2 regions of the Gottschalkia acidurici 9a genome follow, and region 1 is predicted to be linked to the other one. Evidence: a T-box and tRNA genes for the amino acid it is inferred to sense, from the RefSeq annotation. Region 1 holds a T-box; the other holds one or more tRNA genes.
The links. A T-box is a leader RNA that pairs with one kind of tRNA and senses whether it is charged. The one in region 1 lies ahead of CURI_RS09040 (glycine--tRNA ligase), so its partner is inferred to be a tRNA-Gly.
Positions count from the first base shown of each region.

Region 2: it encodes a tRNA-Gly, which carries the amino acid that the T-box ahead of CURI_RS09040 (glycine--tRNA ligase) is inferred to sense. The anticodon was not compared.

Region 1 covers NC_018664.1:1,872,509-1,884,085, reverse strand. The annotation lists gene cdd (cytidine deaminase) at 1-380, shown strand, start outside; gene era (GTPase Era) at 402-1,286, shown strand; gene CURI_RS15660 (YqzL family protein) at 1,400-1,564, shown strand; gene recO (DNA repair protein RecO) at 1,579-2,325, shown strand; gene CURI_RS09045 (DUF4342 domain-containing protein) at 2,342-2,860, shown strand; T-box leader at 2,915-3,087, shown strand; gene CURI_RS09040 (glycine--tRNA ligase) at 3,156-4,526, shown strand; gene ccpN (transcriptional regulator CcpN) at 4,551-5,192, shown strand; gene CURI_RS09030 (pyruvate, water dikinase regulatory protein) at 5,203-6,039, shown strand; gene dnaG (DNA primase) at 6,224-8,041, shown strand; gene rpoD (RNA polymerase sigma factor RpoD) at 8,066-9,181, shown strand; gene CURI_RS09015 (HAD family hydrolase) at 9,259-9,966, shown strand; gene CURI_RS09010 (tRNA (adenine(22)-N(1))-methyltransferase) at 9,986-10,684, shown strand; gene CURI_RS09005 (Nif3-like dinuclear metal center hexameric protein) at 10,671-11,577, shown strand, end outside.
Region 2 covers NC_018664.1:952,213-963,789, reverse strand. The annotation lists gene CURI_RS04315 (ATP-dependent metallopeptidase FtsH/Yme1/Tma family protein) at 1-1,420, shown strand, start outside; gene CURI_RS04310 (DUF445 domain-containing protein) at 1,458-2,057, opposite strand; gene ytxC (putative sporulation protein YtxC) at 2,126-2,992, opposite strand; tRNA gene CURI_RS04300 (tRNA-Cys) at 3,149-3,223, opposite strand; tRNA gene CURI_RS04295 (tRNA-Gly) at 3,231-3,305, opposite strand; tRNA gene CURI_RS04290 (tRNA-Phe) at 3,346-3,421, opposite strand; gene hslO (Hsp33 family molecular chaperone HslO) at 3,585-4,466, opposite strand; gene CURI_RS04280 (cold-shock protein) at 4,661-4,861, opposite strand; gene CURI_RS04275 (class I SAM-dependent DNA methyltransferase) at 5,009-5,749, opposite strand; gene CURI_RS04270 (alpha/beta-type small acid-soluble spore protein) at 5,842-6,015, opposite strand; gene CURI_RS04265 (protein-glutamate methylesterase/protein-glutamine glutaminase) at 6,134-7,150, opposite strand; gene CURI_RS04260 (CheR family methyltransferase) at 7,157-7,972, opposite strand; gene CURI_RS04255 (methyl-accepting chemotaxis protein) at 8,072-9,751, opposite strand; gene CURI_RS04250 (chemotaxis protein CheW) at 9,786-10,244, opposite strand; gene CURI_RS04245 (chemotaxis protein CheA) at 10,246-11,577, opposite strand, start outside.

The sequences.
Region 1 (11,577 bases):
AAAACTTAATAAATAAGGCAATAGAAGCAAAAGAAAAAGCTTATGCACCATACTCAAAATTTAAAGTAGGATCAGCTGTTTTAACTAAAGACGGTAAGATATACACAGGATGCAATATAGAGTCTGCGTCATATACTCCGACAATATGTGCTGAGAGAACAGCAATATCTAAGGCAGTTTCAGAAGGTGATAGAGAATTTGAAGCTATAGCAATAGTAGGAAGCTCAGATTACACTTTTCCATGTGGAGTATGTAGACAAGTTATAAGAGAATTTTCAAAAGATATAAAAGTTATAGTAGCTAATAATACAGATGAATATAAAATATTTGAATTAGAGGAGTTACTACCTAATAGCTTTGGACCAGATGATTTAAAATAGAATATAGGAGTGGTTAATTAAATGTATAAATCAGGATTTGTAACAATAATAGGTAGACCTAATGTTGGAAAATCAACACTATTAAATCGTGTAATAGGAGAAAAAATAGCAATAATATCAAATAAACCTCAGACGACAAGAAATAAAATACAATGTGTATATACAGAGGAAGAAGCACAAATAGTTTTTATAGATACACCAGGAATACACAAACCTAAAAATAAGCTAGGAGAATATATGGTAAGTGCTTCAAAGGATACATTAAAAGAAGTAGATGTTATACTTTGGCTTGTAGATGAAAGCACTAAGATAGGACCTGGGGATGAATATATTCTTGAAGAAATAAAAGAAATAAATACTACGAAAATATTAGTAATAAATAAAATTGATAAAATAAATCAAGATGAAGTAAAAGAAATAATAAGTAATTATGAAAATCTTAATGTATTTGATCATATAATTCCTATATCAGCACAAGACGGTCAAGGAGTAAATTATCTTTTAAAAACTATAAAAGAAATTATTCCTGAAGGGCCTCAATATTTCCCTGATGATATGATAACAGATCAACCAGAAAGATTAATAGTATCTGAGATAATAAGGGAAAAAGCGTTACACTACTTAGAAGAAGAAGTTCCACATGGGGTAGCAGTTGGTATAGAACTTATGAGAAAAAGAGAGAACAAAGATATTATAGATATAAATGCAATTATATACTGTGAAAGAAGTTCTCATAAGGGAATTATAATCGGAAAAGGCGGAAAAAAATTAAAAGGTATAGGCAAAAGTGCAAGAGAAGATATAGAAAGACTATTAGGAAGTAAAGTGTATCTTGAGATATGGGTAAAAGTTGAAAAAAATTGGAGAGATAAGGAAAAAACTATTAAATACTTTGGATACGTGTAAAATACAGGAGTCTAACTTTAATTACAAAATTAGCATTATTTACAACGTATTAAATGCTAAATATATTACAACAATAGATAGTAAATAAGTACTATCTAAGGAGTGATTTAGCGATGAAGAATGAGTTGTGGAAAATGTTTGAATTAACAGGAAATATAGATACTTACCTTTATTATAAATCAAGTGTAGATGGTGGAAACATTGATAATATTAAGAGCTATATGACTGAGGAAAGTGAGGAACTTACTACTCAAACCGAACAGGAGGATATCGGATAATTTGAGGTGAAGAAATGTTTATTGAATCTAAAGGGGTAGTTATTCGTCAGACTAAATATAGTGAATCAGATAGAATCTTAACTATATTTACTAAAGACAAAGGTAAAATTCAAGCTATAGCTAAAGGAGCTAGAAAACCTAAGAGTAAGTTAATAAGTAGTACAGAAACTTTTTGCTATAGTGAATTTATATTATATAAAGGAAAAAGTCTTTATAATATAAATCAAGGAGATGTAATAGATAGTTTTTATTCATTAAGAGAAGATATATATAAATTGTCCTACGCAACTTATATATTAGAACTTGTAGATTCTTCGTTATTAGATGAAGAGCCAAATGATATTTTATTTGAATTGCTTGTTAAGACATTGAAAATCCTTAGTGAAGCAAAAGGCAATTATAAAAAACTGTTACTAGCATTTCAAATAAAATATATAAGCTTTATAGGTTATAAGCCACAGCTTAATCAATGCGTAAACTGTGGAAATGATCTCACAAATAATATAAGATTTAATATTATTCAGGGTGGAACTGTATGTGAAAACTGCTTCAGTAATAGCACTTATGAAAAAGATGTAAAGCATACTACTGTAAATAATATGAGAAAGCTTATGTACTCAAAATTAGATGAGCTAAAAGATATAGATATAGATAAAAATGAAGAGCAAAAAATAGAAGAAGTAATTATGATGTATATAACGTCTCATATAGAAAAGAAACGTTTTAAATCATTAGAATTTATAAAGACCTTAGAATGTTGAGAAGGAGGAGAAATTAATGAGTGTTGATTTAGAAAAAATTGATGCTGTAAGAGAAAGAACTGGAGCAAGTTATAAAGAAGCTAAAGAAGCATTAATAGAAAATGACGGAAGTATTGTAGATGCAATAATATACTTAGAAGAAAAAGGCAGCTCTTGGGGAAGTAATTGGACACAAAATATAAATAGTAAAGGTGACGAATTACTAGAAAAGCTAAAGGAAATCTTAAAAGAAGGAAATGTAAACAAAATTGTAGTGAAAAAAGACGGAGAAGTTATAATGAATATTCCAATAAATGTAGGAGTTATAGGAATTTTAGCAGGACCTTTTCTAGCTACAGTAGGATTAACAGCTGCTGTACTAACTAAATGTACTATCGAAATTAATAAAAAAGATGGAGAAGTAATAAAGTTAGGAGAAGCTTATGAAAAAGCAGTAAGCAAGGTAAAGAGTACTATTAATAAAAATGAAAGTAGTAGCTCTCAAAAAGAGGAAGATCAAAAAGAAGAAGACGAAGATGATTTTAATAAAATATAGTATTAATATTGACAGTTTAAAATTATTTTGTTAGATTAATTACTATGGTAAAAAATATTTGCTATGAAGAAAAAGAGTAACTAAAAGAACTATCAAAGCGAATTAGGGATAGTGAAAGCCTAATATAAGCTTTTAGTGAACGGAATTTCTGAGCGTATAGTATAAAGATGGGTATCATATAGATATCAAGTAGGGTGGAACCGCGGAAGTAACCTTTCGTCCCTATGTACATATAACTACATAGGAACATCAGGTTGCTTTTTTATGTTTATAAATTGCAAGGAGGAATAACAATATGGAGAAGATAGTATCATTATGTAAGTCAAGAGGATTTGTTTTTTCGGGTTCGGAAATATACGGAGGACTTGCAAACACGTGGGATTATGGTCCACTAGGAGTAGAGCTTAAGAATAATGTAAAAAATGCATGGTGGAAAAAGTTTATACAAGAGTCGATATATAATGTAGGATTAGATTCTGCAATACTAATGAATCCTAAAACTTGGGAAGCTTCAGGACATATAGGTGGTTTTAGTGATCCTCTTATGGATTGTAAAAAATGTAAATCAAGATTTAGAGCAGACCAATTAATAGAAGAGTACTTAAATGAAAATGGAAAAGACTTGTCGGTAGAGGGTTGGTCTAATGAAAAGATGGAAGAATTTATAAAAGAGAATGAGATAAAATGTCCGGAATGTGGACAACTTGATTATACAAATATAAGACAGTTTAATCTTATGTTTAAAACTTTTCAAGGGGTTACGGAAGATACACAGGCAGAAATATATTTAAGACCAGAAACAGCACAAGGTATATTTGTAAACTTTAAGCATATTGCAAGAACTTCAAGAAAAAAAATCCCGTTCGGAATAGGACAAGTAGGAAAGTCATTTAGAAATGAAATTACACCAGGTAATTTTACATTTAGAACTAGAGAATTTGAACAAATGGAACTAGAGTTTTTCTGTAAGCCTGGAGAAGACTTAGAATGGTTTAACTACTGGAAAGATTTTTGCAAAAATTGGCTACTTAATTTAAATATATCTGAAGATAATATAAAATTAAGAGATCATGAAGAAGAAGAATTATCTCACTATAGTAAAGCTACTACAGATATAGAATATAAGTTCCCATTTGGATGGGGAGAGCTTTGGGGTATAGCAGATAGAACAGACTTCGACTTAAAAAGACATATGGAAGTTTCGGGTGAAGACTTAAGCTATCAAGATCCAGTTACGAATGAAAAATATGTACCTTACTGTATAGAGCCATCGTTAGGAGCCGATAGAGTAACATTAGCCTTCTTATCAGAAGCATATACAGAGGAACAACTAGAAGATGGTACAGAAAGAATAGTTCTTAAATTTCATCCAGCATTAGCACCGTTTAAAGCTGCGGTATTTCCACTAACTAAAAAACTAAGTGAACCAGCAACAGAGTTATATAAAAAACTAACTAAAAAATTTATGGTTGACTATGATGAAGCAGGAAGTATAGGAAAGAGATATAGAAGACATGATGAGATAGGTACTCCTATTTGTATAACTTTTGACTATGATTCATTAGAAGACAATTGTGTAACTATTAGAGATAGAGATACTATGGAACAACAAAGAGTAAAAATAGATGATTTAGTAAATATTATAGAAGAGAAATTAGAGTTTTAACTTTAAAATAATGACCCAAAAGGGGTGATTAAAATTCAGTTATCAGAAAGGCAACAAAAAATAATAGATATAGTAAAAGATAACGAACCTATAACAGGGGAAGAAATAGCAAAACAGTTAAAACTAACTAGGGCTACATTAAGACCGGACTTTTCAATATTAACTATGGTTGGAATCCTAGAAGCAAGACCAAAGGTAGGATATTTTTATAGTGGAAAAGAAATATCCAGTATATTTTTACAACAAGTTAAAAACTTAAAAGCTAAGGATGTAAAATCACTGCCTATAATAGTGGATGAGCAGACAACTACTTATGATGCTATGGTAACCATGTTTTTAGAAGATGTAGGCTCTATTTATGTAACAAATGAAGGATATCTAAGTGGTATAGTTTCTAGAAAAGATTTCTTAAAAAATGCCATAGGGGGTATAGATATTAATAAGATCCCTGTAGGAGTAATAATGACAAGGATGCCAAATATAGTAACTATTACCTTGGAGGAAAATGTATTAGATGCTGCTATAAAAATAATAGAGCATGAAGTAGATAGTCTACCAGTAGTGGAAGAAATAAGCGAAGAAAATAAAAAGAAATATAAAGTAGTAGGAAAAATATCTAAGACCAATATAGTTAGAGTGCTAGTTGATTTATGCCAAAATGCATAGGGGGTATTTTATGGAAAAGAATAATATCGTATATATACTTTCAGACTCAGTGGGTGAGACAGGCGAACAAGTTGTTAGAGCAGCAATTGGTCAGTTTAAGGCTGGTAGATATGAAACAAGAAGATTTCCATATATAACGGAAAAAGAACAGATAGAGGAAATATTAGAAGAAGCGAAAAATGAAAGTTGTATAATAGTATACACTATAGTTGTAGATGAATTAAAAACATTTCTAGAGGATAAAGCACATAAACTAAATATAAGCACAGTAGATCTTATGTCTCCAATATTAGATGCAATAAAAAAACTAGTTGGAATCGAACCTAAAAAAGAGGCTGGGATTATTAGAAAGCTTGACGAAAAATATTTTAAAAAAATAGAAGCAGTAGAGTTTGCTGTGAAATATGATGATGGAAAAGATAATAGAGGAATAAAAAAAGCAGATATAGTACTGGTGGGAGTATCTAGAACTTCTAAAACTCCATTAAGTATGTATTTAGCACATAAAAACTTAAAAGTTGCGAATGTACCATTAGTCCCAGAAGTTCCTATACCAGACGAACTATTTGAAGTAGATGTAAAGAAAATAATTGGACTTACAACTAACCCTATAAAGCTTAATGAAATAAGACAAGAGAGATTAAAAGCACTGGGTTTAAACAATACTGCAAATTATGCAAGTATGGAGAGGATATTAAAAGAGCTTGAATACTCAGAGAATCTTATGAAGAGGTTAGGTTGTCCAGTTATAGATGTTTCAAACAAAGCAGTTGAAGAAACAGCAGGAATTATATTAGAGATAACTAAGCATAATAACTATAGCTGGATTGATGAAACAGGGTGTTGATATATTCAACGCTCTTTTTAGATAAAAGTATGTATACTTTACAATATAGAAGGAAACTCAAAATATTTGTAGTATATCATAGATATAGCTAAAAAATAAATTTTCTGTATATAAAAAATAATTTAGAAGGAAAAAGATGATTTTTGACGAATTATATTATTATATAGATAAAAGGTGATAATTTATGACATATCTTTACGATGAAGATGTAATAAGTGAAGTAAGAGAAAGTAATAATATTGTCGATATAATATCACAGTATGTAGATTTAAAAAAAGTAGGGTCTAATTATAAAGGGATTTGTCCTTTTCATTCAGAAAGAACCCCTTCATTTGTAGTATCTGACCAAAAACAGATGTATCATTGTTTTGGGTGTGGAGAAGGAGGAGATGTAATATCTTTTATTATGAAACAAGAGAATATAGAGTTTATAGAAGCCTTAGAATCATTAGCGGATAGAGTAAATATTCGACTAGAGGGAAAACGAAAGACTGAAAATGTCGAATTGGACAAAACTAAGGATACCCTGTACGAAATAAATAGAGAAGCAGGAATATACTTCTATCGGAATCTTTTTAAAGAAAGAAGAGCTTATCATTATTTAATCAATAGAGGCATAGATCAGAAAACTATAAAAACGTTTGGATTAGGCTACTCTTTAAATAGTTGGAATAGCTTATTAAACTATCTAAAAAATAAAAATTATAAAGAAGAAGACATAGAAAAAGCAGGATTAATAATAAAGCATAGAGAATCAGGTAGATATTATGATAGATTTCGTGACAGAATAATATTTCCTATAATAAATACTAGAGGTAAAGTTATAGGATTTGGTGGAAGATCTATAGACAGTAAAAATCAGCCAAAGTACCTAAATTCGCCTGACACTAATATATTTTTAAAAGGAAATAATCTTTATGCGCTCAATATAGCCAAAAAATATAATAAGAATGAAAAAATAATATTAGTGGAAGGATATATGGATGTAATTTCGCTATATAAACATGGCATAAATTATGCTGTAGCATCATTAGGAACTGCATTAACGCCAAATCAAGGACAGTTATTAAAAAGATATAGTAAAGAAATATATATTTGCTATGATTCAGATCAGGCTGGTATAAATGCAGCTAATAAAGGGCTAGATGTTATGAAAGAAATAGGTATAGGTCCTAAAATAATATCTCTACCAGATGGAATGGATCCAGATGATTATATAAAAATAAATGGTATAGAAAAATTTAAGTATCTAATAAGCGAATCTTTAACTGCAATAGACTTCAGAATAAATCAAAAGAAAAAGCTATATGATATAAATAATCATGAAGGTAAAATTAACTTTATAAAAGAAGCATCTCTAATATTGAAAGAAATTAAAAGTCCCGTAGAACTAGAAGTATATATAAACAAATTATCTATGGAAGTTAGAATATTACCAGAAGTAATAAAAAGAGAAGTATATAAAGACTTAAAACCAAAGGACAAGTATATAAATAATAATTATAGGTATAATAATAAAGATAATATAGTTCCAGTCCAATATATGCTACAACCAGGACATTTAACAGCAGAAAAAGAGTTGTTAAATCTTATTATAAATAATAAAAGCATATATCTAAATATAAAAGAAAAATTTAAATCAGAAGATTTCTCAGATAATATATACAGTAAATTAGCAAATATAACATATGAACTCTATGAAAATGATGAAAATATAGATTCAATTAAAATTTTAAATAAATTTGATGAAAATGATAAAGCTAAAGTAAAAGATGTTTTAAGTTTACAAATTAAAATAAATGAAGCCAGTAAAATTAAGGCCATTGAGGACTATATAAAAAATATTAATTACTATAAGATAAGTATGAAAAAAGAACAAATAAAAAAACAAATAAACATGTTAGATAATAAAGAAGGAAAGACTGAGGAAGATATGGAGAAAATTAATCAACTATGCTTAGAGTTAATTCATATAGACAAACAATTGAAGATAAACCAGTAAATTCTATGGAAGGAGGGAAATAATATGGCAAACAAAGATAAGTCGAAAGAACTTAATATAGTGAGAGATTTAATAGAAAAAGGAAAAAAACGAGGAGTTCTTTCATATAAAGAAATTATAGATTCCCTTGAAGAATTAGATTTAGATACAGACCAAATAGATGAAGTATATCAGAGTTTAGAAGATATGGGAATAGATATAGTAGGAGATAAAGACGAAGACATATTAATAGAAAAAGAAGATGCACATAAAAATGATGATTCTGATGAAATAGATTTAGAGAAAGAAGACTTATCAGTACCTAAAGGTATAAGCGTAGATGACCCTGTTAGAATGTACCTTAAAGAAATAGGTAAGGTTGCTTTATTAAAAGCTGAGGAAGAAACAGAGCTAGCTAAGAGAATGGAACAAGGTGATGAAGAAGCTAAAAGAAAGTTAGCAGAGGCAAATCTAAGACTAGTAGTTAGTATAGCTAAAAGATACGTGGGTAGAGGAATGTTATTTCTAGATTTAATACAAGAAGGAAATCTCGGACTAATAAAAGCAGTTGAAAAATTCGACTACGAAAAAGGGTTCAAGTTTAGTACGTATGCAACATGGTGGATTCGTCAAGCAATAACTAGAGCTATAGCAGACCAAGCTAGAACTATAAGAATACCAGTTCACATGGTAGAAACTATAAATAAATTAATTAGAGTTTCAAGACAATTATTACAAGACTTAGGTAGAGAACCAACACCAGAAGAAATAGCAAAAGAAATGAACTTAGATGTAGATAAGGTTAGAGAAATTCAAAAAATAGCTCAAGAGCCAGTATCTTTAGAAACACCTATAGGTGAGGAAGAAGATAGTCACTTAGGAGATTTTATACCAGATGATGATGCACAAGCCCCAGCAGAAGCAGCTACATTTACAATGCTTAAAGAACAACTAATAGATGTTCTAGATACATTAACACCTAGAGAGCAAAAAGTATTAAGATTAAGATTTGGTCTAGATGATGGCAGAGCTAGAACACTAGAGGAAGTAGGAAAAGAGTTCGATGTAACTAGAGAGAGAATTAGACAGATAGAGGCTAAAGCATTAAGAAAATTGAGACATCCAAGTAGAAGTAAAAAACTGAAAGACTTTTTAGAATAAATTATAGGAGGCTGTCTCAAAAGGAGGCCTCTTTATTATTTACCTAAAATTAGGATAAGCAACAGGGAGGTTATAAAATGAAAAATATATTTTTTGATTTAGATGGAACACTTCTTGCATTAGATGCAGAAGAATTTACTAGGGAATACTTTAATAAAATTAGCGAAAAGACTAAATGTGCCGAAAAAGGTAAGCATTTAACTAAGTCAATATGGGACGCAACAACCTCTGTGGTAGAAAATAAGGATAAAGAAAAGACTAATGAACAATGTTTCTTAGAAGCTTTTAGAGAAAAAATAGATAATGTAGATGAAGCAATGGAAATGTTAGAAGATTTTTATAGAAACGAATTCACTGAGTTAAAGATATTAGCCAAATCTAATGAAATAGCTAAAAAAAGTATAGAGTTATTAAAGCAAAAAGGTTACACATTAGTTGTAGCTACAAATCCTTTATTTCCCAAAGAAGCGATAATAGAGAGAATAAAATGGGCAGATTTATGTCCCGATGATTTTGAATTTATTACTAGTTATGAAAATATGCATTATTGCAAACCACACTTAGAATACTATGAAGAGATATTAGAACACATAGGTGGAAATCCAGAAGAAACTATGATGGTAGGCAATGATGTTCAAGAAGATATAGTATCAGGTAAACTAGGAATAAAGACATTCCTGTTAAATGACTATACTATAGATAGAAAAGAACCTAGCTATACACCAGATTATGTAGGAAATTTTGAAGATTTATATAAACTAATAGAAAAACTCCCTAATGTTTAATAGTAAAGGAGAAAACAGTATGAAATTATCACCAAGGTTACAAACAATAGCAGAATTTATAGAAAAAGATACTAAAGTTGCGGATATAGGAACAGATCATGGGTATATACCAGTATATCTAGTAGAAAATAATATTTCAGAAAAAGTAATAGCAAGTGATATAAATGAGGGGCCACTTAAAAATGCTCAAGAATATATTGCTAAAAAGAACCTTGAAGAAAAAATAGAGACTAGACTTGGAAGTGGATTGAACACTATAAATGAAGGTGAAATAGATACAGTTGTAATAGCCGGTATGGGTGGTGTTTTAATATCTGAAATATTAGAAGATTCAAAGATAATAACTAAAGATATAAAAAGTTTTATACTTCAACCTATGACAGCGATAGATGAACTTAGAAAATATTTATATGATAATGACTATACTATCATAGATGAAAAGTTAGCAAAAGAAGGAGAAAAACTATATCAGATATTAAGTGTAGTACATGGAAAAGATAAGTTGGACAAAGAAATATATCTAGAAATAGGGAAGAAATTAATAGAAAATAAAGATCCACTATTAAATGAATTTCTAGAAGCAAAGATAGAAAAAATATCAAAGGTCTTAGAAAACCTTAGAAATCAAAAATCAGATGTCAATAAAGAGAAATATATTGAATTCAAAAACAAATATGATGAATTAATGGAGGTGTTAAAATTAAATGAAAGCAAGTGAAATTGTAAGTATTTTAAATAAGTTAGCGCCGTCATACCTTATTGATACATGGGATAATTCAGGACTACAGGTAGGAAGTTTAAAAAAGGATGTAAAGAATATACTAATAACTTTAGATTTAGGTGAAAAAGCATTAAATAAAGCAATAGAAAATAAAGTAGATATGATAATAACACATCATCCTCTCTTTTTTGGGGGTATTAAGCACATTTCTTTAGACAATCCAAATGGAGATATAATATCAGAAATTATAAAAAACGATATAACAGTATTTAGTGCACATACTAATTTAGATATGTGTAATGGTGGAGTAAATGATATTTTGGCTGATAAGCTAAATTTAAAAGATACGAGACCAATGTCTAAGTTTCGTGCAGACAAGCTATATAAGATATGTGTATTTGTTCCGGTATCTCATACAGAAATAGTGAGAAAAGCATTAGGAGATAGTGGAGCAGGATTTATAGGTAACTATAGTCATTGTACATTTAATACGAAGGGCGTAGGAACTTTCTTACCAAGAGAAGGAACGAATCCATATATAGGAGAGTTAGGAAGAATAGAAAGTGTAGAAGAAGAGAAAATAGAAACTATAGTAGATGAGCATATACTTCAAAAAGTAATATCTTCTATGGTAAAAGCTCACCCCTACGAGGAAGTAGCTTATGACATATATCCACTCTACAATAAAGGAAAATCTTATGGATATGGAAGAGTAGGAAAACTAGACAAAAACATAGCTTTAAATGATTTCGGAAGAATAGTAAAAGAGAAATTAGATTGTGAAACAGTTAGAGTATATGGTGACCTAAATAGAGAGATAAAAAAAGTTGCTCTTTGTGGAGGAAGTGGAGGAAGCTTTATAAAAGATGCCCATAGAAGTAATGCAGATG
Region 2 (11,577 bases), 920 kb from region 1:
CGTATCGCTTCTAGTCTATTACTTAAAATCAAATAAAAGAAATATGTTAGTTACTGCCTCTATAGCTACTGATAATAAATTCGAAGAAAAAGGTAAGAACAATAGGTCTGACATATCTTTTAAAGACGTCGCTGGTCTTGATGAAATTAAGGATGAGTTAGAAGAGATTATAGCATTTTTTAATAATCACGATAAGTTCAACAAAATGGGTGCAAAAATACCTAGTGGTGTTCTTTTTTATGGTCCTCCTGGAACGGGAAAAACTTTACTTGCTAAGGCATTAGCTGGTGAAGCTAATTCAAATTTTCTGTATTCAAGTGGTTCAGAATTTGTGGAAAAATATGTTGGTATAGGAGCTAAAAGAGTAAGAAGTCTTTTTGAAAAAGCTAGAAAAGATTCCCCTACGATAATATTTATAGATGAAATAGATGCTATAGGTACTAGAAGAAACTCTGACAGCAACAATGAAAAAGACCAAACCCTTAATCAATTACTAATAGAAATGGATGGCTTTAATAAAGATAAAAATGTGGTAGTGATAGGTGCAACTAATAGGTTAGATTTACTAGATGAAGCGCTCTTAAGACCTGGTAGATTCGACAGACATATATATGTTGGTAATCCTAATGCAAATTCTAGAGTTAAGATACTAGATAATCACACTAAGAATAAGCCTCTTCATTCTAACGTTAACATTTCTGATATAGCAAGAAAAACTCATGGTTTTTCAAGTGCACAACTTGCCAATATTGTAAATGAAGCTGCTATAATTGCAGTTAGGAACAATAAAGATAATATAGATAACGATGATTTTAATGCTGCAATCGAACGTATAGTTGCAGGATTAGAGTTAAAAAATCCATCTGTCCTAGAAAAAGAGCGAAAGGTTGTAGCATATCACGAGGCAGGTCATGCTTTGGTTGGTAAACTACTTAGTGTAGATATGATTCAAAAAGTTTCAATAATACCTAGAGGTCAAGCACTTGGATATGTTTTAAAACTACCAGATGAAGAACGGTACTTATTAACTCAAGTAGAACTATTAAATAAAATTAAAGTATTACTTGGAGGAAGAGTAACTGAAAAAGTAATGTTTAATGAAGTAACTACAGGTGCTAAAGACGACCTTGAAAAAGCTACTGAAATTGCTCATCAAATGGTATGTAATTACGGTATGAGTTCTATAGGTAATATATCTATAAAAAAAGAACATATTGAGTATTCTTTTAAAGAAATAGATAGAGAAGTAAAATATATAATTAATTCTTGCTTCAAGGAAACATTGACTATTATAGAACAAAATAAAGATTTAATTTCTCGTATAGCAGATTATCTAATACAGAATGAAACTATGACTGGCGATGAGCTAGATTTACTTGTCGAAAATTTTAATACAGAAAAACTATCTAATATTGTTTAATATAAAAAAGCATGTCTGTTTAAATACGACATGCTTTTTATATTAGTGTTACTATTAGGCCTTGTACTACTCCTATTAAAAATCCTAATACTCCACCTAAGATTTCTATATGTTTCAATTCCCTCTTAGCAATAGATATAATTATCTTTTCTATTTTTTCTAACTCAAATGAATTTATCTTTTCTTCGACTATTTTAGAAAGGCTTATATTTTTTAAGGCTTTATCACTTACTCTATCTATAAGTTCTTCTATAATGTCATCACCTTCATTATCTATCATATTGTCCACATAAGAATCCACCTTATCCTTAAATGGTCCAAGTATGAATGAAGGAACCTTCTGAATTATCACATCTTTTATTTTTACCTTTAAAACCTCTTTAACACTATCTATGTTTTCATCAGTTACTATAGTATTCATTATATCTGTTATAGATATAAGCTCATTTTCTACTACTTCCCCTATACTTTTAGCTATTTCATCTCTTCTTTTTGGTATAAGTCCCTGAATTTTTATACCTAAAAAAGATACAGGTTTTAATGGTCTAAATATTAATTTTATAGCTAGTACATTAGTTATCCAGCCTATTAAAGCGCCTATACTAGCTAATATTAGTATCTTTATAACATTATCCATCTTCTAAAGCACCTCCACAATAATAATTGATTATATCATATTTCGTGGAATTGTAAAAACCCCTAAGATTACTTAGAGGTTTTGCATATAGTTACCTTATCTTCAAAAACACTTTTTATTATATTTACTACTTCTCTTTCTGATTGCTCTTTGTCAGTATGAATTATAACTTCCTTTGGAGCTATCGTTATAAGAGAACTTATTAAAAGATCATCGTAAGTTATATCTATATCACTTAATTCACTTGCTATCTCTTCTAAATAATCATTACTTATAACGTTGTTATTATTATCAATAAGTTTATATTTCTCATCTTCTATCATTATATTTATTAGATCAACCTTAGGCTCTTGTATCTCTATAAAGTACTGTAGGATTTCTATAAATTCTCTATATTCCTTTTCAATTGCTAATTCTTCTAACTTTCTTTGTATAATATTTTCTAAATGATCTTTATAAAATCCAAGTCTAAAATCTATAAATCCATCTATATTTATATTAGTATCTTCATCAAAGTAATTCATAATTTTCATAAGTATCTTATTTCGAATATTTTGTCTATAGAAACTATTGCTTATTCCAATATACTCTTGATTATACAAATCTTCTTTTACTCTATCTTTTACAAATTCCATATCCGATTTATTTAAAGGATAAAATCTATCAATTATAGTCTCCTCTATTATATCTAATATATAAATATTAAATATTATATCTAATATTCCATTTGATATATAAATCTTAAGTGTGTCATAATAATTTAATAAGGTACTTCTATCTTTATCTACTTTGCATTTTATGGTACTAAATGCATCTAATTTATCTACATAGTAATCTATATATAATCCTTCTTTTTTAAGGAATGATAACTTTTTATCTAATATATCACATATAGTATCTACATTGTAAGTTGTTGTTATAGAAATTTCATTCAAATATTTCACTCCTTTTTCATTTTTCTAATAGTAGTATATGTCTTCTGCATGTCTATATTCACTAATTATTTATATACATTAATTACATTTTTGAATTTTTTCTAAAATTAAGAAAAACAAAAAAGCAGCTTATATATAAGCTGCTTTTCATAATTATGGAGGCGGCACCCAGATTTGAACTGGGGAATAAAGGTTTTGCAGACCTCTGCCTTACCACTTGGCTATGCCGCCGTATTTTTGGAGCGGAAGACGAGATTCGAACTCGCGACCCTCGCCTTGGCAAGGCGATGCTCTACCACTGAGCCACTTCCGCATACTACTCTATTATATGTATCTAACGTAATTATGTTACCTGGTGCCCAGAGGCGGAATCGAACCACCGACACGGGGATTTTCAGTCCCCTGCTCTACCGACTGAGCTATCTGGGCTTATGTAATTCTTTCGGCGACATATGTTATTATATTATAACTAATTTATAATGTCAACTATATTTTTATGTTTTTTTAAAAAACATAGGATAAATCCTTATGGTTTATTTTTTAGCTTATATATAGGTATAGGATTTATCCATTAGCTATTTTAATTCATCTGTTAAATTTTTGCTTGCTCTAATATTTTTATAAGTTCTTCTTTATTAAATTTATACTTATGATTACAGAAGTGACATACAACCTCTGCTTCTCCATCTTCTTCAATTATATCTGTTAATTCTCTTTCTCCCATACTTATAAGAACCTTTTCTATTCTATCCGTTGAACAATCACATACTAGTTTTAGATCTTTAGTCTCCGTAATCTTCATCTCTATACCATCACATATATATTCTAATATATCCTCTGGGCTATATTTTTTATCTATTAGTGTAGATACTGGTTCTACATTTGATAGTCGTTGCTCTAGTTTACTTATTATTTCTTCATCTGCGTTCGGTAGAATTTGAATTATATATCCACCAGCTGCTCTTACACTTAAGTCAACATCTACTAATACCCCAAGTGCTACTGCTGATGGTTGCTGTTCAGAGTACACAAAATAATTAGTTAAATCTTCTGCTATTTCTCCAGATACTAAATCAGATTGGCCTATATAAGGCTCTCTAAGTCCTAAATCTCTTATAACTATAAGTTTACCTTCCCCTATTGCAGCACCCACATCTAACTTTCCTTTTCTTTTTAATGGTGGATTTGCATTAGGATTTGATATATATCCTTTTACTTCACCTTTATTATTAGATACCGCTAAAACATTTTTTATTAAAGCACTACCCATTATTTGAAGTGAAATAGTATCACTATCATTCTTTAACGTATTTCCCATAAGTGACGCAGCTGTGAGTGTTCTTCCTAAAGCAGCTGTAGCTGTAGGTGCTGTGTTATGTGTTTGTCTAGCTTCTTCTACTAAGTTAGTTGTGCTTGCTACAAACACTCTAATATTTCCACCCTTATCCATAGCTCTAACTATATAATCTTTCATACATTACTCCTTTCTAAATTCATTTCTTTCTATTTATATTATTTATTATTCTCATTTTTTTATTATTTAACAAAAAACATCAAAAGCCCCTATTACGGGGCTTTTCTTGGTGCTTGCAAAACTATATGATTTAAGTAGGTCGAACATAATCTATATATTTAAATCAATTAAATCTTGAATTTTTTATTCAGTGATTATAGTTTTGAAACGTTTGTAGCTTGAGGACCTTTTTCGCCTTCAACTATTTCAAACTCAACGTTTTGTCCTTCTTCTAAAGTTTTGAATCCATCTCCTGATATAGCTGAGTAGTGTACGAATACATCTTCTCCGTTTTCAGATGAAATAAATCCATATCCTTTTGTTGCGTTAAACCATTTAACTGTTCCTTTAATCATTTAGAATTCCTCCATATAAAAAAAATTATCGAATGAGTATGTACTTCATTCTATTTAAGTTTATCATAGCATAATTCTATTGTCAACAAGTTTTCGGTGCATTTTGCAAATATCTTTTTCCTATGTTTTATCTTTCCAATTCGTCCTTCACTTTCTAGCCACAAAAAATATTCTTTCACTTTCATATTGCGGATCGTCAAAAGTAAAGTTATCGTACATGAAAACTTCTTTAAATTTAACTCGTTTTAAGTAATTTAATATATCTTCATTTTTATAAGCCTTCTCTATATGAACTTCATCAAATCTTTCATACATCTCATCTTCTTTAACAAAAAAAGTTAAATAGAAGTTGCAAACTTCATCTTCTTCTATAAACTCATTTTCCCACACATAAAATATATCTTCTCTATCCTGTACAAACGTATTTTCTCCAATTATGTTTTTTAGTTTATAGTAAGAGTTTATGTCAAAAATAAATAATCCATCATCAGATAAATGATTGTATGCATTCTCAAATACCTTTAATAGATCATTCTTATCTGTAACATAATTTATGCTATCACATGCACATATTATAGAATCAAATTTTTTATTACTCAGATTTAAAGTTACCATATCTTGTTTTATAATATTTACATTTTTAAAGCTTCCTAATTTATCATATGCTATAGATAGCATATCATCTGACAAGTCAAAACAAGTTACATCATATCTTTCTTCACAAAAATATTTAGTCAGATTTCCAGTACCACAAGCCATCTCTAATATACTTTTAGGACTCTTATCACATTTTTTAAATATATCTTTTATATAATTAAACCACTTATAGTAATCTATATCATCCATAAGTTCATCATATAGCAATGCAAAGTCTTGATAAGCTGTCATTGTATTCCTCTTCCTTTATCTTAAGTTAATACTAATTATTATTCAATACAGCTTATTTTATTATAGATTTTCTTTTATTTCAAGTTTTCTAGTTATTCTGTTTCTTTTTTACTACTTTCCTTGTCTTTCATTTCTTTCTTCCTAACAGTAATTAAACCACCGATTCTTCCCGTTTCCTTGGCAGTCAATCCACCCCAACCTTCTGCTTTTATTTTATCTAGCAATCCTAGTTCTCCTGCTATTTCATACTTTAACTTATCTTCAATTGTCTCTATTTTTTCTTCTTGTTTTTCCTAGTATTTTTCCCCATAAAAATCCCTCCTTATTTTTTTATTCTTTCTATAAGGAGGGGTTCTTATACATTATAAATCTTTTAGTATAATATTACTTGCTTACTGATTTATAAACTTCTCTTGATATTTTATGAATAGGTAACACTTTAGTAGTTGCACCTATTTGATAAGCTACTCTAGGCATACCGTATACTACAGATGTCTTCTCATCTTGGGCTATAGTTATTGCTCCTGACTCCTTCATCTTAAGTAATCCCTTTGATCCATCACACCCCATTCCTGTGAGTATAACGCCTACAGCTTTCTTCCCAAAACAGTCTGCTACAGAATTGAATAGTACATCTACAGAAGGTCTGTGTCCATTTACTTTTTCATCTCTAAAGCAGTCTACTATATATTTATCTCCTCTTTTCTTAACTTCCATATGATATCCTCCTGGAGCAATTAATGCTTTCCCAGGGGTTACAATATCTCCTTTTTCAGCTTCTTTTATGTCTATTTCACATATGTTATTTATTCTGTCCGCATACATTTTTGTAAATTTAGCTGGCATATGCTGAACTATTACTATGCCTGGAATATCCTTATGGAAGTCTTTTAATATTTTAAGAATAGCTTCTGTTCCTCCTGTAGATGCCCCGATTGCTATAATCATATTTTTATTTATATTACTCGTATCATAAATACTTTCTATATTTACATACCCTTCTTGAGGATATCCTACTTTAGATATCGATGCTATTTTTATCTTTCTTATGAGTTCACTTATAAAATAATCTCTATTATTAATATCAGATTTGGTTACAAAATCTATAGCCCCATATCTAAGTGCATCGAGTACCCCACTATCTATAGCACTAACTACTATTACTGGTATTGGATACTGCGGCATAAGTTTTTTCAAGAATTCTATTCCATTCATTCTAGGCATATCTATATCTAATGTTATAACATCTGGTTCAAATTCTATTATTTTATCTCTTGCTATATAAGGATCAGTAGCTGTTGCTACTACATCTATTAAGGGATCTTGTGATATTCCCATTGATACAACTTCCCTAAACATAAAAGAATCATCTACTACAAGTACTTTTATTTTCCTTGCCATACATATCTATTCCTTTCTATATACTGATGGAAGTACATACTTATATTTTGTATCATTTTTATTGATAGTTTCTGAATGTCCAATAAACAAATATCCACCTTCTTCTGTCATTTCATAGAATTTGTCTATTAGCTCTTTTTTCGTTTTTTCATCAAAGTAAATCATAACGTTCCTACAGAATATAGCATGGAACTTCTTTTTAAAAGGAAATATATTATTCATAAGATTAAATCTTCTAAAAATCACTTCATCCTTTATATTATTATTTATCATATATCGATCACTATCTATCTTTGTAAAGTACTTGTTTGTCCAATATGGCGAAACATTAAATAAACTTTGTGAATCGTATATTCCAACTTTGCCTTTATTTAATGTTTTTTCGCATATATCAGTAGCCAATATTTTTGTATTCCATAGAAAACCTTCTTTATCGAAGTATTCGTCTATAAACATTGCTATTGTATATGGTTCTTCTCCACTTGAACATCCTGCACTCCATATTCTCAAATCTTTAGAAGTCTTTTCATATTCCTTTATATAGGGTAGTACAGTATTTTTTAAAAATTCAAAGTGTTCAGACTCTCTAAAAAAAAACGTATGATTTGTTGTAAGCTTGTCTATGAGCAATGAAACTGCTATACCTGTTTTGTCAGATATCATATAGTTATAAAACTCAGTAAAGCTTTCAAAGTCATTTTGAACTAAATAGTTTTGCATTCTGTTGTGTATTAGACTTCTCTTTTGCGCTAAGTCTATCCCAAAATTCAGATGAACATATTCTATTATTCTTTGAAATTCTATATCAGTCATCTTTATCATGTCTAACCACCTTTTTTATTTCACATACTATTAAAGTTTCAACCTACTATATAGAATATAAATAGGTTGAAACTTATAACTTTATTTAAAAGATATACCTTAAGAATATTTATCGAATTCTGTATCATCTAATTTTATTTCTATTTTATCTTTGTTTTCTTTTTTCATTTTATTCTTCGGCTTTAGAATTATTTCATTTCTATTCATATTATTTGTATTTCTTTTCATGTCTTTTAATTTAAAACCCTCTAGCATCTTTTTAAGCATTTCTGCTTGGCTAGATAATTCTTGACTTGCAGATGCACTTTCTTGTGATGTTGCTGTATTAGCTTGCGTTACCATCGATACTTGATCTATAGCTTGACTTATCTGGCTCATAGCGATAGCTTGTTCATTAGAAGCAGTTGATATTTCCTCCACTAAGTCTGATATGTTATATGCTCCCTGTACTATAGTCTCAAGCTCTTTAGCTGTTTTATTAGCTATTTTTGTTCCGTTTTCAGCTATTATAACTGAACCTTCTATAATCTCAGTAGTTTCTCTCGCTGCTTTTGCACTTCTCGCAGCTAAGTTTCTTACCTCTTCTGCTACTACTGCAAATCCTTTTCCATGTTGACCTGCCCTTGCTGCCTCTACTGCTGCATTTAATGCTAATATATTAGTCTGAAACGCGATCTCATCTATTACCTTTATTATTTTAGAAATATTAGAAGAGTATTCGTTTATTTCTTTCATAGCCTTTAGCATCTCTTTCATCTGGTTATTGGCCTCTTCACCCTCAGCCTTAGTCATATCCGTTATCTCATTTGCTTTGTTTGCATTTAATGCATTTTGTTTAATTTGCTCAGATATCTCTGTTATAGAAGCCGTTATTTCTTCAACTGAACTTGCTTGTTCAGATGTTCCCTGAGCCAATGTCTGACTTGTATGAGAGACTTGTACTGAACCTGCTGATACTTGATCTGCTGCAGAGCTTATTCTCCACATAATATCATTCATATTTCGTGCCATATCATTAAAAGCTCTAGATAAATCTCCTATTTCATCTTTTGTATCTATATTTAGCTTCACATCCAAATTACCTCGTGAGAAACTATCTATTTCTTTTGATAACTTAGCAATAGGTTTGCTTATTGATCTATAAGTTACTAAATATATTAGAGTTGAAATTATAGTTCCAAGTATTATAGTATTTAGCATCAGTTTTGTTGCAAGATCAATTTCTTGGGTGTTTTTTGCTTCTTCTTCAATAACTTGTTCCCTTTTTTTACTATAGAACTGATCTATATATTGTTCCGTTTCTCTTAACAGCCTACTAACTTCAGCATCACTTACTAAAGCTATTGCTTCATCCCTTTGTTCCGATAAAATTAATGCTTCAAACTGATTTACTATAGACTTTACTTGATTTATATTATCTAATATCTTTTCATATTCTTTTTTATCACTTTCATCCTTTAATCTTTCTTTAATTTTATCTAAATTATCATCTATATTTTTTTGAATTCTTTCTATATTTTCTATTTCTGTTTTTATATTACTCATGTCATTTGAAATTATTTGACTAGTAATACTTACACTAATTTTTTGAAATTCAACACCTATATCTGCTAAGCTATCTTTCGAATCTACTATTCGATATCTATATTCTTTAGTAGATTTTTTTACATCTAAAAGACTTTTTATGCCTATATATCCCGTTATAGAAGATGTCGTCATCATAACTATAAATGCTATAAGAAGTTTTTTCCTTATTTTCAAGTTATAGAACCATCTCATTATATTTCCCCCTTCTATATTTAAAAACTAATTTCTATTTAGTCGATATAAAATTATCATTATTTAGTAGGTTTTCTAAATCTAAAATTAACCTTATTTTGTCTCCTACTTTCCCAATTCCTTTTATATATCTTTGGTATGATTGCTTTGATACTTTTGGTGGCTCTGATATATTATATTCAGGTATGTTTAATACTTCCACTACTTTGTCCACTATAAGACCTACAGACACATCTTCCATATTTACTACTATTATGCAAGTCCTATCATGATAGTCTATAGCTTCTTTTAGAAATCTATTTCTTACATCTATAACAGGTATTATCTTTCCTCTTAAATTTATTACACCTTTTATATAGTCAGGTGTATCTGGTATTACTGTTATAGGATGTATTCCTACTATTTCTATTACATATTTTATTTCTATACCATAGTCTTCTTTGCCTAATGAGAATATAAGATATCTATCTTTCTGAGTATCCTCTTTAATCAAATTAACCTACCTCCTCACCTGCATATTTACTTATTAAACCTTTTATATCTATTATCAGGCTTATACTTCCGTCGCCTAGTAGCGTACATCCTGCTAAAGTTTTAACTTGTTCCATATACTTTGGTAGAGGTTTTATGACTACTTGTTGCTCTCCTATTAATTCGTTCGCAAAGATACATACCGTTTCAGATCCTGATTCTATAGTTATTAATATTCCTTCCTTTGTACTTTCTTGATTTACAGGTATATTTAATAGCTCATGAAGTCTTAATATAGGATAATTTTTATTTCTTACCATAATCATTTCATTTCCATCTGGATCTATTATTATTTCATCTTCTTTTGGTCTAAAGGATTCTTTTATAGATATAGTTGGTATCGTAAATTTAGAATCTCCTACACCTATAATCATTCCATCTATTATTGCTAGAGTAAGAGGAATCTTTATAGTTATAGTTGTCCCTACGTTACTTTGACTATCTATAGATATAGTTCCTTTTACCTTTTCTATGTTTTTAACTACTACATCCATTCCCACACCCCTACCCGATAGCTCGGTTACACTTTCTTTCGTAGAAAACCCCGGCATCAGTATAAGTGAATATATCTCTTTATCAGTAAGTTTTGATGTTTCCTTGTCCACTAATCCATTTTGAATTGCTTTTTTTAATATCTTATCTTTATCTAGTCCCTTACCATCATCTTTTACGATTATATAGACGTCTCCTCCAGAGTTTTGAGCTTCTAGTGTTATCTTTCCCTTTTTTCCTTTCCCCTTAGACAATCTTTCTTCTCCAGTCTCTATTCCATGATCTAATGAGTTTCTGATTATATGCATTATTGGGTCAGATATATGTTCTATTATATTTTTATCTACTTCTGTTTCTTCACCTATAATTTCTAATTCTACTTCTTTATTTACTTTTCTTGACATATCTCTAACTATTCTATTCATTTTTTGAAAAGTTAAAGAAAGTGGAACCATTCTAACTGACATTACAACATCTTGAAGATTATTTGTTATTCTTGTCAGCTGACTTGTTGCCTTATAAAAATCATCTAATACAAGTCCTTCTAACTCAGGATTTCTAGTAACCATAGCTTCAGCTATTACTAACTCTCCTATTAAGTCCATAAGCAAATCTAGTTTTTCTACTTGTACACTTATACTTTTCTGAGCTTTAATACCCTGAGTCTTATTTAACTTTAATTCTTTCTTTGTTGGTGGTGTCTCTTTTACAACTATTTCTTCTAGATGATATTCTTTTAAAAATGCACTATTATTTAGAAATTCTTTAATAAAAGTTTTGTCCTCACTAGTATTAAAAGTTAT